DNA from 3 places in the Algoriphagus confluentis genome. Region 3 is predicted to be linked to each of the others. Evidence: riboswitches for the same ligand, from Rfam matches in the RefSeq annotation. Region 3 holds a riboswitch; each other region holds the start of a gene.
The links. Region 3 has a riboswitch for S-adenosylmethionine ahead of AAA943_RS06035 (O-acetylhomoserine aminocarboxypropyltransferase/cysteine synthase family protein). Riboswitches for the same ligand answer to the same signal wherever they lie in the genome.

Region 1 (5,912 bases), 140 kb from region 3:
TGAGGCATTTACTCAAGCCTCATCGAGTACCAGCCGAAAATATGGAGGTACAGGGCTGGGTTTAGCCATTGTAAAGCGCCTGGTTGAACTGTTTGGAGGCGAGATTAAAGTCCATTCCCGGTCGGGTGGAGGAAGTGTCTTTGAATTTACCATTCCGTTTGAATTTGACGACGAAAGGGCCAAGGCTTTGGAGAAGACCTTGATTCAGAATCAACGATCGCTTCAACATGCCTCTATTTTGGTCGCTGAGGACAATTCGGTCAATCAGATTTTGATTCGGAAATTCTTGACCAAATGGAATACGGGAAGCTGGATCATTGCGGCAGATGGAAAAGAAGCGCTTCAAGCCTTCGAAAACGGGGATTTTGATTTGGTTTTGTTGGATTTGCAGATGCCTGAATTGGACGGGTTTGAAGTCGCTAGAATAATTAGGGGCCTTGCCCACGAAAGAAAATCCAAAGTTCCCATTTTGGCATTGACGGCAGCATCCATCAATGAAATCAAAGATGAGTTGGCTGTAGCCGGATTCAACGACTATATTCCCAAACCTTTTTCACCTGAAGGGCTCTATGAAAAAATTTTCAAGTATCTCAATACAAAAGAAAACCTCGAATGAAGGGTTTAGCATAAATTTTGCCATCCTGCTGGCTGATTTAAATCTTGACCTTTCTGTTTCATGTCTACCTTAGTTAGGATTTTTCTTACTACCCTGTTTGTTGGTTGTCTTGGAAGTTCTTTCTCCCAAGAATTGATCAATAAGCGACCCACATTTTATGCTTACTCGGGCTTTTCGGGAGCTAATCTTACCCAGTTTAATCAAATGCTGAATGAAAGAGGTCTGTCCTCTTTGAGAAATAGGTATTCCAGTATCGGATTGGGGTACCAGACCAGAATCAATGATTTTGTGCTGGGGTTTGATCTGGGACAGCATACAGGGAAAGCAAGTCAGCTGGACGATATGCGGATTAGGTACCGGACTACCCGGGCTCTTCTGAATATAGGCTATTCGATGACGGAAGAGGGCAGGTTTCAATTGATCCACTACTTGGGCTTGGGTTTTGGTTTCATGAACTTTCAGATGCTCCCAGAGGAGCAGGATCGAAATCTTGAGCTATTTCTTCTTGATTCCCAGCAGGGATTTATCCTTCGGAAAAACGATATCCATCAGGGAACTTCTCAATTTGGCAACTTCCTGACCGAAATCGGCTTTCAGCTGAGTTATGACTTTCCTATTCCGGGAAGAAAAGAAGCACTTCAGGTTATGGCGAGGGGAGGTTATTCTTTCAGCCCGATCGAAAACTCCTGGAATATGAATGGGATAGCTTTTGACAATGCCCAGTCAGGTGCTTTTATCCGGGTCGGGGCCGGGATTTCACTTCCTGAACGCAATTTCTTTTATAAAGATGCTACTATAGGAATTTCTTTGGTGCGGGGGGTTCACAATACCAAGCCTGACGCACTGAACGGCTACCTTGAATCCTTTGGCTATCAGCCCTTGGAAGGAAAACCCTCCAATTGGGGGTTGAGAATCCTGGGTGATACCGAAGGATTGCTCTACGGAGTGGACGTATTTAATCTTGCGATGAGTGGACAAGCGAGCAATTTTCAAGAACATAGCCTGAATAGTGTTCGGGTCTACGCCAATGGAGGCTTTAAACTGATTCAATTTGAGAATTTTGCATTGGGGGCATTGGGAGGTCTGGGTTACGGCAATCTTCGATATACACTAAGCGATGTAAACAAACCGGATTTTCCAGAACTTTTGGAAGATCGATATTTTGACGGATATCTCCGAAGCTCAGGAGTCATGATCAAGCCCGAAGTTTTTTTGGAGTATGGATTGCCTCTTACCAAAAGAAAGCTTTTTGACTTGGTGTTTTCAGCTTCCGCCGGATATGAGTTGGCTTTTCCGGGATATAGTCTTGGAGAGATCTCTATGAATCAATACATGTCAGGAAGCTACCTGCTTTTTGGAATAGGGGTTCGGCCTTAGTTGAGATAAAGTTGAATTCTGTTTTTATCCAAGTTTTACTTCCTTCAGTTGATTGGAATTCCCTTTTTGCTGTTATTTTTGTCCAGCTTATCGAGAAAGACCGAGGGAAGGGCCCTACGACGTCTTAGCAACCTGATAACAAGGTGCTAACTCCCATTCCGGATATGCCGGAAGAAGATGAGCGGAAAAGAATACCTCTCCGTACTTTTCTCCGTGTTTTGCTCGATTTGCTTTTTGATTTGAAGAAACTATTACCATGCAAAACCGAACCGAAGTCCTACTCCAAGCGATTGAAAAGCGAATCCTAATATTGGATGGTGCGATGGGCACAATGATTCAGCGCTATACCCTGGATGAAAATGATTTCAGAACTTCTCAACTGGCCGATCATCCCAAACCTTTGAAAGGGAACAATGATCTCCTTTCATTAAGCAGACCTGATATCATCAAAGCCATCCATAGGGAATACCTGGAAGCTGGTGCTGATATCATTGAAACCAATACTTTTTCCGGTACTACCATCGCTCAGGAAGACTATGCGCTTCCGCATTTGGCCTATGCGATCAACTTTGAATCAGCCAAAATCGCAAGGGAAGTAGCTGATGAATTTACAGCACTGGATTCCTCCAAACCCCGATTTGTAGCCGGAGCCATGGGGCCTACCAATAGGACAGCTTCCATTTCTCCAGATGTCAACGACCCCGGGTATCGGGCGATTACTTTTGACCAACTTGCGGAAGCTTATTCAGAGCAGGTCCGAGGACTGTTGGATGGTGGGGCAGATATCATTTTGATCGAGACTATATTTGATACGCTCAATGCAAAAGCAGCGCTTTATGCCGTGCAGGAAGTGTATGAAGAAAGGAACATCCCGCTAGACCCTAGAGAAGGGGGGATTCCGATTATGATTTCAGGGACCATCACGGATGCTTCCGGAAGAACGCTCTCTGGACAGACCACAGAGGCCTTTTTGATTTCTGTTTCCCATGTTCCCTTGCTTTCGGTAGGCTTAAATTGCGCGCTGGGAGCAAAGGAATTAAGACCTTATTTGAAAGTGCTTTCGCAAAAAGCACCTTTCTATGTTTCTGCCTATCCGAATGCTGGCTTGCCAAATGAATTTGGCGCATACGATCAGGGAGCGAATGAAATGGCCGATCAAGTCAGGGATTTTTTGAAAGAAGGAATGCTGAATATTTTGGGAGGATGCTGTGGAACCACCCCGGATCATATTCGTGCTTTGGCAAAAATGGCAGCCGAATTTCAGCCTAGAAAAAAAGAATTAGAATTGGAAGAGGAGGAAAGCAATGCCTAAGCAAGACTACATGAAATTATCGGGACTGGAGCCTCTGGTTTTCACCCCAAACATCAATTTTGTCAATATCGGCGAGCGGACCAATATCACCGGCTCGAAGAAGTTTGCCCGGCTCATTCTGAATGGTAAATACGATGAAGCCCTGGATATCGCTTTGGATCAAGTCAGAGGCGGAGCTCAGGTCTTGGACGTATGCATGGATGAGGGCATGCTGGACGGAGAATATGCCATGACCCGCTTCCTCAACCTGATCGCTTCGGAGCCGGAAATCAGCCGAATTCCCATCATGATCGATAGCTCCAAGTGGAGTATCATCTTAGCAGGACTGAAGTGTGTGCAGGGAAAAGGGATTGTCAATTCGATTTCCCTCAAAAACGGGGAGGAAGAATTTATCCTACAAGCCAAGACCATCAAGAAGTTTGGAGCTGCGGTGGTAGTCATGGCTTTTGACGAAAAAGGACAGGCAGATACATACAATCGCCGAATTGAGATATGCCAGCGTAGTTATCGGGTTTTGGTGGATCAGGTCAAATTCAATCCTCAGGATATCATTTTCGACCCGAATATTTTCCCGGTTGCCACAGGAATGGAAGAGCATCGACGCAATGCACTGGACTTCTTTTTGGCTACAAAATGGATCAAGGAAAATCTTCCCGGTGCCAAAGTGAGTGGGGGTGTGTCCAATGTTTCTTTTTCCTTCAGAGGAAATGATCGGGTTCGTGAAGCTATGCATGCCGCTTTTCTCTACCATGCTATACATCATGGTATGGATATGGGAATCGTCAATCCAACCATGCTTGAAGTCTACGATGACATTCCAAAGGATTTGCTCGAAAGGGTAGAGGATGTTCTATTTGACCGAAGGTCAGACGCGACAGAGCGTTTGCTGGATTTTGCCGAAACGGTCAAAGCAGCAGATAAAAAGGAAGTTGTCAACGAAGCATGGAGATCTGATCCTGTAGCCAAAAGGATTGAGCATGCCTTGGTCAAAGGAATTCTGGACTTCATCGTCGAGGACACCGAGGCCGCCAGGCAGGAATTGGTCAATCCTCTAAAAGTAATCGAAGGCCCGCTCATGGATGGGATGAATGTTGTGGGAGATTTGTTTGGAGAGGGGAAAATGTTTCTTCCTCAGGTGGTCAAATCCGCCCGGGTGATGAAAAAAGCAGTAGCATATCTGGAGCCATTTATGCCATTGCCCGAAGAAGGGCAGGAAGCATCTTCGTTGAAGAAGATTCTCCTAGCTACAGTGAAGGGCGATGTCCACGATATAGGGAAAAACATCGTTGGGGTCGTCTTGGCATGTAACAGCTACCAAATTATTGATTTGGGGGTGATGGTAGATGCTCAGAAAATAATCGATGAAGCAGTCAAAAACAAAGTAGACATCATCGGACTGAGTGGATTGATCACACCATCCTTGGATGAGATGGTCAATGTGGCCTCCGAAATGGAGCGTCAGGGTTTACAGATTCCGCTTTTGATCGGTGGAGCCACTACCTCCCGAATTCACACGGCTGTCAAAATTGATCCAGTGTATTCGGGGACTGTGGTTCATGTGACTGATGCCAGCAAATCTGTGCCTATTGCTGGAGAGGCTATTTCCGAGGAAACCCGAGAAGCTTACCGATTCCAGATCAAAGAGACCTATCGGCAGCTGAGAGAAGATCACGAAGCCAAACAGTCCGTCAAACAAATGGTTAGCTACGAACAGGCGAAGGCTAATCCGGTGGAGCTAGACTGGAGTACCTACGAGCCGGTAAGGCCAAAAGTCATGGGAAAAATGATATTGGAGGAGTTGGATTTGGATGTGCTGAGAAAATATATCGACTGGACGCCCTTTTTCAGTACTTGGATGCTGAGTGGGAAATTCCCAAAAATCTTGGAAGACCCCATTGTGGGTGGAGAAGCCAAAAAACTTTATGAGGATGCTCAAGCCATGCTGGATAGGATCATTTCTGAAAAGTGGTTGCATGCCAAAGCAGTTTTCGGTCTTTTCCCGGTAAAGCGTCAGGACGATGATGCAATTGTATTCGAACCAAACGATGAAAATTTGAAGCTGGGTCAATTCCACTTTTTGCGACAGCAGGGCAAAAAAGGAAAAGGAGTTCCCAACCGATCGCTCGCAGACTATCTCCATCCCGAAAAAACAGATTATCTGGGATGCTTCGCAGTTACTGCTGGCTTGGGTATGGAGGCCAAATTAACTGAATTCCAAGCTGCAGGGGACGATTACAATGATATCCTTTTTAAGGCTTTGGCGGACCGATTAGCAGAAGCTTCTGCTGAATATGTTCACGAACTGGTTAGAAAAGAATACTGGGGGTATTCCAAGGAAGAGGTCTTGGACAACGATTCCCTGATTCGGGAAGAATATCCGGGAATTCGTCCTGCGCCTGGATATCCTGCCTGTCCGGAGCATTCTGAGAAGGAAACGATTGCCCGTCTTTTGGATTTGGAAAAATCAATCGGTATCACCTTGACTTCCAGCTATGCCATGTATCCTACCAGCTCGGTCTCAGGATTTTATTTTGGCCATCCCGAGTCAAAGTATTTTGGCTTGGGAAAAATCGCCGAAGACCAAGTCGCCAGCTATGCAATGCGAAA
Region 2 (5,912 bases), on a different contig from region 3:
TCGTTTCTTGATGCCAATTGATACAAGGTTTCGATCAATTGCTGGGCTCCAACTACTTCATTGGCATGAAGTCCACCATCAATCCAGACTATAGGTTTTCCAGCTTTGGACAATTTCTTGGCTTCCTCCAGCGAAATTTCTGCTCTTCCCAACTTTTGGGAAATCTCCTTATATTCTTGAAGCTTGGGCAAATTGGAAGGGGAGGTAATGATCAGCATGGGTTGATCTTTTCCAAACTCGGTTTTCCCGATGCTAGTGTAGGTTACCCGGTCACTCACTTCGGCTACTTTTTTAAAATAAGCCTCTGTCTGACTGAAATTAGCTAATTGGTAGGGCTCACCAATGTCAAATCCCAAGTGGTCTTTGGGAGAAGGGATGTTCTGAGCAAAGGAGTGAACACTCCCCAAGATGAGTAAGAGGATTACAAGTAGTTTTTTCATCATAATGGCAATGGCTAATTTGGAAATAAAAAGGGCTTATCCACTCCTAAAATATCCAATTCAACCCTTTCTTCGCTGTTTTCTATTCAGGAATCCTGAAAAATTACAGGATCGGTGTCCTTGACTTTATTTTTTGACAAGATTGTACTTTTCCCAATCCGTGAATCAACCTTTATTAGGTATTGAAAACCTCCCTAAACAAAAAGTCGTGCCGGGTTAATCCCCAAAAAGGACTTTCACCCAATTAAAGCCGGCAAATTTTGATTTTCTCCTTAGCCTTTTACCCCTTCCTTCAAAAATCATTACTTTTGTCTACCAAAGAACTCCTCCACCAACCCGAATTCCCCTATGTCAGAGGTAAAAATATTTGCCGGATCAAGCAGTGAAAAATTAGCAGAAAAAATTGCCAAGAGTTACGGAAAAAAGCTTGGTGACCTTACTCTCTCTAAGTTCAGTGACGGAGAAATGTCCCCAAGTTTTGATGAATCCATCCGTGGCTGCACCGTCTTCATCATCCAAAGTACCAATGCTCCCAGTGACAACATCCTGGAGCTCTGCCTTCTGATCGATGCCGCAAAAAGGGCAAGTGCATACAAGGTCTGTGCGGTGATCCCCTATTTTGGATATGCTAGGCAGGATAGAAAAGACCGACCACGGGTATCCATCGCTGCTAAATTGATCGCCAACATGATTACCTCGGCAGGTGCAGACCGAATCATGACCTGCGACCTTCATGCAGGACAAATCCAGGGATTTTTTGATATCCCATTGGATCATTTGAATGGATCAGCTATATTTGCGCCCTATTTGAGCACGCTTAGGCTCAAGGATATGATTTTTGCAGCTCCCGATGTGGGAGGTGTTGCAAGGGCCAGATCCTACGCCAAGCACTTTGAAGTAGAAATGGTGGTCTGTGATAAGCACAGAAAAAGAGCCAACGAGATCGCCTCCATGCAGGTAATCGGGGATGTAGAGGGTAAAGATGTGATTCTAGTCGATGATTTGGTTGATACTGCAGGTACTCTCTGCAAAGCTGCCCAAATCATTAAAGAAAAAGGTGCGACTTCTGTAAGGGCAATTGTGACTCACGGTGTCTTGTCAGGAAATGCTTTCGAAAACATCGAAAACTCCGTTTTGGAAGAATTAGTCATCACCGACACCATAGCCCTAAGGCAACCCTCTCCGAAAATCCGCGTCCTCACTGTAGCCGAGCTGTTTGGAAAAGCCATTCATGCCGTCACTGGACATACTTCAATCAGCTCGCTATTTATCTGAGAAACCAATTTTAAATACAAATACATATGAAAACACTAGAGATTATAGGGTTTAAAAGAGCAAATCTCGACAGTGCCTCTTTGAATGAGATCAGAGATACCGGCAGTGTACCCTGCGTGGTTTACGGTCCAGGTATTCCTGAACAAATTCATTTCCATTCCCCTGCCATCCTGTTCAGGGACTTGATCTATACTCCGGACGTTCACTTGGTGGAATTGAACATCGAAGGAACTATCGTGAAGGCGGTTTTGAAAGAAGCTCAATTCCATCCGGTAAGCGAAGTATTGCTTCATGCAGACTTCATGGCTTTCACCAACGACAAGCCGATTAAGTTTGAGATTCCTGTCAAAATCACAGGAAGCTCTCCAGGTATTGCAAAAGGGGGTAAGTTGGAATTCAAAACCAGAAAATTGAAAGTAAAAGGATTGGCTCAAAACCTTCCTGACTTTATCGAAGCTGATATTTCCAACCTCGACTTGGGTAAATCTTTCAAAGTAGGTGAATTGAATCCTGAAGGATATGAAATCCTTACCTCTCCTAATGTATCCATCGTGACCATCGGTATTCCGAGAGCACTTAGAGGAAAAAAGGCTGAGTAATTCAATTACCAACAGTTTATTAAGATCCTGCCCTTTATCGGGCAGGATTTTTTATTTTCACAAGCTTGAACCGGATAGAATATGAAATATTTGATTGTGGGCTTGGGAAACATCGGCCCAGAATACGAACTCACCCGACATAACATCGGCTTCTTGACCTTGGATAGATTGGCGGATAAGGAAGGGGCCGCGTGGAAAAGTGACCGACTGGCCTTCAAAGCCGAGATCAAACACAAAGGAAGAACCCTACATCTCATCAAGCCTACCACATACATGAACCTAAGTGGCAAAGCAGTCAACTATTGGATGAAAGAACTCAATGTGCCCAAGGAAAACATCCTGGTCTTAGTGGATGATGTAGCCATTCCCTTTGGAAAACTTCGCATGAGGGGAAAAGGCAGCTCAGCAGGACACAATGGGCTAAAAAATATTGAAGCGCTTTTGGGTGGACAGGATTATCCCCGATTACGGATGGGGATTGGCGACGACTTCCCAAAAGGAAGGCAAGTAGAATATGTTTTGGGAAGATTTACGCCCCGAGAGTTTGAGGAGCTACCTGAGATGATGGATCGGGCGATATCCATGATTCAAGGGTTTTGCACCGTCGGCATCGCCCAAACTATGACCCAATTCAACGACTGATTGCAAGGGAGATTTGGAAATACCCAATTCTCCCTTTTTCTTTGCATCACTTCAGGTGACTGATTTATAAAGAAGAGGCGAGAGACTAGGCTCGATGACCCTCTGGCAACCATCTTCAGCCAAGGAGAAAGGTGCCAAGTCCTACCCTCAGCGGGAACTATAAATTGGCGGATTAATCTACCCCTCTTTCTGGTTCAGGTTCTGCTTAGGGAAATTCTTTTTTCACCCCTGAAGCCCATACTTATCCATACCTAAAGCCATGAGCCATTTTGAAACAGATTCTATTCGAATCCAAAGCCGAACCAACGAAAAGGAACACTCCTCGCCCATCTTTCTTACCTCCAGCTTCACCTTTGACTCAGCTGAGGAGGCTCGGGCCATGTTTGCCGACGAGATTCAGGGGAATATTTATTCGCGCTATGCCAATCCCAACTCCGCAGATCTGATCCAAAAGGTCTGTGCGGCAGAAGGAACGGATGATGGAATCGCCACAGCCTCTGGTATGGCGGCCATGTTCGGGAGCATTGCTTCTCTTTTGCAGCAGGGTGACCATGTTTTGGCTTCACGCTCCCTTTTCGGATCCACCCATCAGCTATTAACCCGGGTTTTCCCCAAATGGGGAATCACCTCCACCTATGGAGATATTTCAGATTGCCAAAATTGGGAAAAACTGGTCCAGCCCAACACCAAAATGCTCTTTATCGAAACTCCGTCCAATCCAGGCTTGGAAATCATCGACTTAGAATGGGCGGGGAAATTTGCTCAGGCCCATGGGTTGATTTTGGTAGTGGACAACTGCTTTGCTACTCCATATCTTCAGCAGCCGGCCAAATGGGGAGCACATATCGTCACCCACAGTGCGACCAAATACATCGACGGACAGGGAAGGGTATTGGGAGGTTTGATTCTGGGGAAAAAGGACCTCATGAAAGAGGTCCAGTTTTTCACCCGGCATACCGGACCATCCATATCCCCTTTCAATGCCTGGATTTTGGCTAAAAGCATGGAGACACTCGCAGTAAGAATGGACCGCCATTGTGCCAACGCCCTTCGAATCGCAGAATATTTTGAAGGAAATAGCCACTTGGAAGCAGTCAAATACCCCTTCCTCCCCTCCCATCCTCAACACGACCTGGCAATCAAACAAATGAAAGCGGGAGGCGGAATCATCACCCTCTCCCTCAAAGGAGGAGTGGCCAGAGCACAGCGATTTATTGACCAGCTGAAAATGATCTCGGTGACAGCCAACCTTGGGGACAGCCGAAGCATCATCACCCATCCCGCTTCTACTACCCACAGCAAGCTTTCTGCAGAGGAACGCGCCAAAGTGGGAATTTCAGATGGATTGATCCGCCTTTCGGTTGGCTTGGAGCATTCAGATGATATCATTCAGGATGTAGAACAAGCCCTGGAAAAGTCAAAATAAGAGTAGACTCAGTTCATCAGCCGACTGGATATTTTTTCAGTCGGCTTTCTATTTTCAACTTTTCCACTGGAGGGGCTGGTTTTCCCTGATTTTTCTTTAATTTTTTGCTTTCACTTTTTCCTCCTTTGGAAAAACCCATACTCCAACCTTTGAACCCAAGATGCTCACACTCCTGATTATTCTGGTCGCATTGACCCTGATTCTAGTTGCCATCATCAAGTTTGATATTCACCCTTTTTTGGCACTGTTTGTAGGAGCCATCATTTATGGATTGATGATGGGCATGGAGCCGGAGTTGATCATCAAGTCGATCTCTGAAGGATTTGGAGGAGTTTTGGGTAGCGTAGGGTTGCTGATTTTGCTAGGGGTTATTTTGGGTACTTTTTTGGAAAAAACCGGAGGAGCCATGGTGATTGCAGAAAAAGTACTCCGCTGGGTGGGTGAAAAATCCGTGAACCTTTCCCTAATGCTCAGCAGTTGGATTCTTTCCATTCCGGTATTTGGAGACAGTACCATCATCATGATGAATCCCATTGCTAAATCCCTTTCCGCAAAAAGCACCCTTTCCTATGCAGCGACAATTGTAGCGGTATCCCTTGGTGCTATGGCCAGTCACTCATTGGTTCCGCCCACGCCAGGTCCTATTGCCACTGCAGGGATTTTGGGAGCGGATTTGGGACAGGTCATTTTCTATGGAGGTTTGGTTTCTCTAATCACTTTGATTCCACTCTTGTTCTTTGTCCAAAAATGGGTTTCAAAAATCCCGCTGAGACCGGTCATCGCTGCCAATGAAAAGACCATAGCCAAATCTGACCGCCCCAGCTTCTTTTCCTCTCTTCTACCGGTACTGATTCCTCTTACCTTGATTATTCTTGCTTCTATCGCCAATTATCCTTCCAAACCTCTTGGTGAAGGGACATTGATCAAAGCCATCCTGTTTCTGGGAACACCAGTAATAGCCCTGCTGATTGGAGCCATCCTTTCCTTTACCCTACCCAAAAAATTTGACAGAAAGCTACTCTCAGCCTCCGGATGGGTAGGAGAGGCTATTTTACTCTCAGCACCAGTGATCTTGATTACCGGTGCAGGGGCTGTATTCGGGAAAATGCTTCAGAACTCCGGAGTGGGTGATTTGGTCACCTCCACGATGAGTGATGCCAACTGGGGGATTTTTCTTCCTTTTCTGATTGCCTTTGGACTCAAAACGGCCCAAGGTTCCACCACTGTTGCCATGATTACAACGGCCTCCATCATAGCCCCGATTCTGGGACCTTTAGGTCTGGATAGTGAAATCATGAAGGTTTTCACCTGCGTAGCGATCGGTGCAGGAGCTTTGGGAATTTCCCATGCCAATGACAGCGGATTTTGGGTAGTCACTCAACTTTCTGGCATGACCACTAAGCAAGGCAACCTTTCCCATAGCTTAGGAACCCTAATCGCAGGTAGTACCGCAATCACCATCGTCTATATCCTCACCCTATTTATCAAGTAGAAAAACAACACTTACCTTGCAGTCCAGCCACCGTCCAC
Region 3 (5,912 bases):
TTTTCCATGGATCGCTATTTCGGAGCCAATTTAAAAAGTGATCTCAAAGCCAGTTTGGTGGTTTTTCTGGTGGCTTTGCCCCTTTGTTTAGGGATTGCTATAGCCAGTGGAGCTCCATCCATTTCTGGCCTTATCGCAGGAATAATAGGTGGCATTGTCGTTGGAATGATTTCAGGATCTCAGATCAGTGTGAGCGGACCGGCTGCTGGCCTTACCGTCATAGTTTTGGATTCTATCACTTCATTGGGAAGCTTCGAGCTCTTCCTTGGAACGGTCCTGATCGCAGGACTACTGCAAATCCTGTTAGGAATAGCCCGAGCGGGTGAGTTGGGTTATTTTTTTCCTCATTCGGTTATCAAAGGAATGCTCACGGCCATTGGTTTGATTTTGATTTTGAAGCAGATTCCCCATGCTTTGGGCTATGACAAAGACACCATGGGAGATGAATCTTTCCTTCAGGCGGACCAGCATAATACGATTACAGAAATCGGCTATGCCATACAGTATCACAGTCCCGGAGCCTTGCCCATAGTCTTCACGGCGCTTTTGGTTTTGATTCTTTTTGAAAATCCCAGGATTGGAAATCATTCCTTTTTTGGCCTCATTCCGGGGGCACTTTGGGCAGTACTCATAGGCTTGGGAATCAATGAAGCTTACGGGGTTTGGAAACCGGAATGGAAGCTAGGAGGAGAGCAATTGGTGACTATTCCTCAAGTCAACTCCTTGAATGAGCTTTCCGGACTTCTTACTTTTCCTGATTTCAGTCTCATTACCAGTTCGCAATTCTGGATCGTGTCTATCACTATCGCTGTAGTGGGAAGTATTGAGACTTTGCTCAGTATCGATGCTGCGGACAAAATGGATCCTCAAAAGCGAATCACTCCCACCAATCGGGAATTGATTGCTCAGGGAGCGGGAAATTCCCTCTCAGGACTTATAGGTGGTCTTCCTATCACGGCCGTTATTGTCCGCAGTTCGGCAAATATTTCATCTGGAGCAAAGACCAAGCTCTCTGCTATTTTTCACGGATTTTTACTCCTCATTTTGGTTTTATCCATACCCGGAATTCTGAATAAAATCCCGCTAAGCTGTCTTGCTGCCGTACTGTTTGTCGTAGGGTATAAACTGGCCAAACCTTCGATTTTCATAGGAGTCTATGAGAAAGGATGGAATCAATTTATCCCATTTATGGTCACCTTATTGGCCATACTCTTTACCGATTTACTGATTGGAATAGGAATCGGGATGGTTTTTGGGTTGTTTTTTGTGGTGAAAAGCAATTTTCAGCGGGCCCTCACCATAACAGAGCTCAATGGAAACTACTTGCTCAAACTCCAAAAAGATGTATCTTTTCTAAACAAGCCATTCCTCCTCAAAAAGTTGGCAGAAATTCCCGAAGGCGCAAAAGTAATTCTGAACGCACATAAGGCGAGATTTATAGACAGTGATATCAGGGAGGTTTTGGATGATTTTATCCAATCTTGTCCTTCCAAAAACATTGAAATCACCATCGAAGGCTACCCCTACCATCTGACCAAACGCCTATGAATCCCTACGAAAAACTTCTACTTCAGAATAAGGCCTGGTCTGAGGAAAAAACCCAAAACGATCGGGACTTTTTCATGCGACTCGCTGATCAACAAAAGCCCAAGTTTCTTTGGATCGGGTGCTCAGACAGCCGGGTTTCTGCCAACGAAATTACCGGAACAGATCCTGGAGAGGTCTTTGTTCACCGAAACATCGCCAATGTAGTGGTCCATACTGATCTCAATCTACTCTCTGTACTCCAATACGCGGTTGAGGTTCTGAAAGTGGAGCATGTTATCATATGCGGTCATTATGGATGCGGAGGAGTTGAGGCAGCAATCTCCCATCATTCCTATGGTTTGATCAACAAATGGCTCAGAAACATCAAAGAAGTTTACAAGCTTTATCAAGCGGAAATTGAATCTATTTCCGATCATAAAAAACAGGTAAATCGCCTGGTGGAGCTTAATGTCATCGAACAATGCCAGGGCTTGATAAAAACTTCAATCATCCAAAAAGCCTGGAAAGAACGTAAAGCACCGCATGTCTACGGATGGGCTTACGGACTGGAGGATGGATTGGTCAAAGAGTTGGTCAAGATTACTCCCGACCTCGAAAATGTACATCCTATCTTTCGCTATTCTGACGATCAGTTGAATCCGATTTTGTGATTTTACGGTCGATTTAGGAATTAATTTTTGGGATTGTCAAAAAGCCCTGTTTACTTTGTTGTATCCTTTCACTTTTTGTGCAGGGATTTATAAAGAAGAGGCGAGAGACAGGCTCTACGACCCTCTGGCAACCTTCCAAAGTGGAAAGGTGCCCATTCCTGCCGGAGAAGAGGGTCTTCTTCGGAACTATAAATTCCTTGCGGTATGATCAAACAAGCTTCCCTTCTTCCCTTATCCTTTCTTGGCTTTCCTTCTTCTTTGCAGGGAAGAAAACTAGCTGCCCTGCAATTAATTTCTTTGGCTGCCAAATGCCAGTCACATACCAACTCATTGAATCGTCTTTTAACCCTTTAACCCTACTTACCATGTCAAGTAACTATCGATTTGAAACCCTTCAGCTTCACGCTGGACAAGCACCTGATCCGGCCACCAATTCCCGGGCAGTACCCATCTATCAGACCACGTCCTACACCTTCAACAGTGCGGAGCATGGTGCCAATTTATTTGGATTGAAAGAATTCGGAAATATCTACACCCGAATCATGAATCCCACGACGGATGTTTTCGAAAAAAGAATTGCAGCATTGGAAGGCGGTGTGGCCGCTGTAGCCACCAGTTCAGGACAAGCTGCCCAGTTTTTGGCATTAAATAATATACTCCAAGCAGGGGAAAACTTTGTTTCTACTTCTTTTCTTTATGGAGGAACTTACAACCAATTCAAGGTTGCTTTCAAAAGAATAGGAATCGAGGCAAGATTTGCCAAAGGAGACTCTCCGGAAGCTTTTGAAAAGCTGATCAATGCAAAAACCAAAGCGATTTATTTGGAAACCATCGGAAATCCGGAATTCAACATTCCCGACTTTGAAGCGATTGCGGCTTTGGCAAAAAAACATGACATCCCGCTTATCGTAGACAACACATTTGGTGCAGGAGGGTACTTGTTCAAGCCGATAGCCCATGGAGCCAATATCGTGACCTCTTCTGCCACCAAATGGATCGGAGGACACGGTACTTCTATCGGAGGAGTAATCGTCGATGCCGGCAATTTTAACTGGGGAAACGGGAAATTTTCTCAATTTTCCGAACCCTCTGAAGGATATCATGGCTTGAATTTTTGGGAGATTTTTGGAGAAAACAATCCTTTAGGCCTTCCCAATATTGCCTTTGCAATCCGGGCTCGTGTAGAAGGCCTTAGAGACTTTGGACCTGCTATTAGCCCTTTCAATTCATTTTTGCTTCTCCAAGGCATAGAAACTCTTTCCTTAAGGGTGCAAAGGACAGTCGAAAATGCCTTGGCAATCGCCTCTTGGCTGGAGTCTCATCCCAAGGTGTCCAAAGTGAATTATCCCGGATTACCTTCCTCTCCCTACCATGCTTTAGCCAAAAAATACCTCAAGAATGGTTTTGGAGGGGTCTTGAGTTTTGAACTGAAAGGAGACAAAGAATCGACTTCTGCATTTATCAATAATCTCGAGCTTATTTCACATTTGGCTAATGTGGGTGATGCCAAGACCCTGATTATTCAGCCCTCAGCCACAACCCATCAGCAGCTGAGTGAAGAAGAGCAGCTTGCGGCGGGAGTTACCCCAACCTTGTTGCGGCTTTCTTTGGGAATTGAGCACATTGAAGACATCAAAGCAGACTTACAACTGGCCTTCGACAAACTATAAACCTTAATTGCGGATGGAATTTCTTCTTTCCCCTAGGGAATTTACAATGATTGAACACACCTTTCACAGCGAAGAACCTCTTGTCTTGGAATCGGGACAAGTGCTCAAATCTTACCATTTAGCTTATACCACCTACGGCTTACTCAATCCGGATAAGTCCAATGCGATTTGGGTTGTCCATGCCCTCACCGGCAACTCCCATGCTGCTGAATGGTGGGAAGGGTTGATTGGTGACGGGAAATTCTTCGATCCTGCTTCGCATTTCATCATTTGTGTCAACCTCCTAGGAAGCAGTTATGGATCTACCAATCCACTCAGTGTCAATCCAGACACCGGGCAGTCCTATTTCTATGATTTTCCTCAATTGACACCGAGAGATTTGGCGGCAAGTTTGGAGGCGCTGAGAATTCACCTTCACCTGAGCCAAATCCATACCCTGATTGGGGGTTCACTTGGAGGGCAAGTAGCTTTAGAATGGGCCGTTGAACTGGGAAAGAAGCTTAAAAATGCAGTCATTTTGGCCTCAACGGCCAAAACCAGCCCATGGGTGATCGGATTCAATGAAGCCCAAAGGATGGCCATTGAATCCGACCCTTCCTGGGGTTCCCATACACCCGAAGCAGGGAAAAAAGGGCTAGAAACGGCCCGGGCTATCGCCATGCTGAGTTACCGCCACCCCGGTGATCTGAAGAAAAAACAAACGGATACGGAAGAAAAACTTGAGGATTTTCGGGCGGCTTCCTACCTCAGATATCAAGGTCAAAAATTAGCCAAACGATTTAATGCCCTTTCCTACTGGACGCTGAGTAAGACCATGGACAGTCAGGATTTAGGAAGAAATCGAGGGGGGGCTGTAGCTGCATTGCAATGCATCGAGGCAAGGGTTTTGGCTATTGGGGTCAATACCGACTTGCTTTTCTTGCCTGAAGAGTCTCAGTTTATCGCTGAAAATTCCAAAAGAGGGCAGTACAAAGAAATCACTTCCACCGCAGGACATGATGCTTTCCTGATCGAATTTGAGCAATTGAGCGCACTGTTGACCTCTTTCTATCAGGAATAGCAAAAAGCTGAGTTTTATTCAGCCCTACTCCACTCCACAGTTCTCCCTATGAAGGAAAAGCCCATATATCCTTTGACTTCCAATAATCCCTTGTTGGTCAGTTTTACTTCACAGGAATAGGTATTTCCGGATTTGGGATCATAGATTTTACCGTTTTTCCACGCTCCTCCAGAATATTTCAACCCTTCGAGGATAGTCATTCCCAAAATGGGTCTGGTTTGCAACTTCCTATCCGAATTATTGGAGTCCAACACGGGCTTTCCATCGCGTACGGGTTCCCTAAGCCAAACGATCTTACCGAAATAGGCATCTCCCTTTTTTTCAATCTGTACCTTCGCGTCCTTTTCTGTGTTGTACCAGACTCCCACAATGGCATTTTCTGTTTGGCCAAGGGCTTTTGCCGAAAGGAAAACAAAGAGCAGTAAAAACAAAGAAGTGAATTGTCGCATTTTCATATTCTTTAAGAATTCATATGAAATAATACGGATACCTTTGGAATTGTTATGATGGAAACGGAAAAAATAACTAATGCTTCTGGATTTCAGGCTATTCAATTTTTGGATACAGAAGTGTATTTGCTTAGGGAAAAAGCCATTTGGGTAAAAAACCAAAAAACACTTTTGATCTCTGACTTGCATTTTGGGAAAGCCGCCCATTTCCGTAAATCGGGAATCCCAATTCCCGAGCCTGTACATAATTCTGATCTTCAAATCATCGAAGACCTTGTCCAGAAATGGAGTCCACAGGCCATCTATTTTCTAGGAGATCTTTTTCACAGCGATTGGAATGGACAATGGGAAGTGTTGATGAAGTTTATTGAAGGATTTTCTGAGATTGAATTCCATTTGGTCAAAGGCAATCATGATGTATTGCCCCCAAAGCTATACACCCATGCCCCCTTGAAGATTCACCCGGAAGAGTTTCGCTTAGGAAATTTGGTTCTGTCGCATGAACCCTTAACTGAGGTAGAAAATGGATTTTTAA

Region 1: linked by a shared signal. The riboswitch ahead of AAA943_RS05370 (homocysteine S-methyltransferase family protein) and the one ahead of AAA943_RS06035 (O-acetylhomoserine aminocarboxypropyltransferase/cysteine synthase family protein) in region 3 are both predicted to bind S-adenosylmethionine.
Region 2: linked by a shared signal. The riboswitch ahead of AAA943_RS10090 (trans-sulfuration enzyme family protein) and the one ahead of AAA943_RS06035 (O-acetylhomoserine aminocarboxypropyltransferase/cysteine synthase family protein) in region 3 are both predicted to bind S-adenosylmethionine.

Annotation. Positions count from the first base shown of each region.
Region 1 is NZ_BTPD01000003.1:146,683-152,594, forward strand. Features, by position in the region: gene AAA943_RS05360 (PAS domain S-box protein) at 1-616, shown strand, start outside; gene AAA943_RS05365 (hypothetical protein) at 677-1,993, shown strand; SAM riboswitch class I at 2,078-2,177, shown strand; gene AAA943_RS05370 (homocysteine S-methyltransferase family protein) at 2,250-3,305, shown strand; gene metH (methionine synthase) at 3,298-5,912, shown strand, end outside.
Region 2 is NZ_BTPD01000006.1:42,797-48,708, reverse strand. Features, by position in the region: gene AAA943_RS10110 (M14 family metallopeptidase) at 1-443, opposite strand, end outside; gene AAA943_RS10105 (ribose-phosphate pyrophosphokinase) at 789-1,715, shown strand; gene AAA943_RS10100 (50S ribosomal protein L25/general stress protein Ctc) at 1,742-2,314, shown strand; gene pth (aminoacyl-tRNA hydrolase) at 2,396-2,956, shown strand; SAM riboswitch class I at 3,018-3,122, shown strand; gene AAA943_RS10090 (trans-sulfuration enzyme family protein) at 3,216-4,382, shown strand; gene AAA943_RS10085 (GntP family permease) at 4,543-5,874, shown strand; gene AAA943_RS10080 (SDR family NAD(P)-dependent oxidoreductase) at 5,886-5,912, opposite strand, start outside.
Region 3 is NZ_BTPD01000003.1:290,511-296,422, reverse strand. Features, by position in the region: gene AAA943_RS06045 (SulP family inorganic anion transporter) at 7-1,548, shown strand; gene AAA943_RS06040 (carbonic anhydrase) at 1,545-2,198, shown strand; SAM riboswitch class I at 2,283-2,393, shown strand; gene AAA943_RS06035 (O-acetylhomoserine aminocarboxypropyltransferase/cysteine synthase family protein) at 2,564-3,868, shown strand; gene AAA943_RS06030 (homoserine O-acetyltransferase family protein) at 3,882-4,928, shown strand; gene AAA943_RS06025 (DUF2147 domain-containing protein) at 4,943-5,377, opposite strand; gene pdeM (ligase-associated DNA damage response endonuclease PdeM) at 5,432-5,912, shown strand, end outside.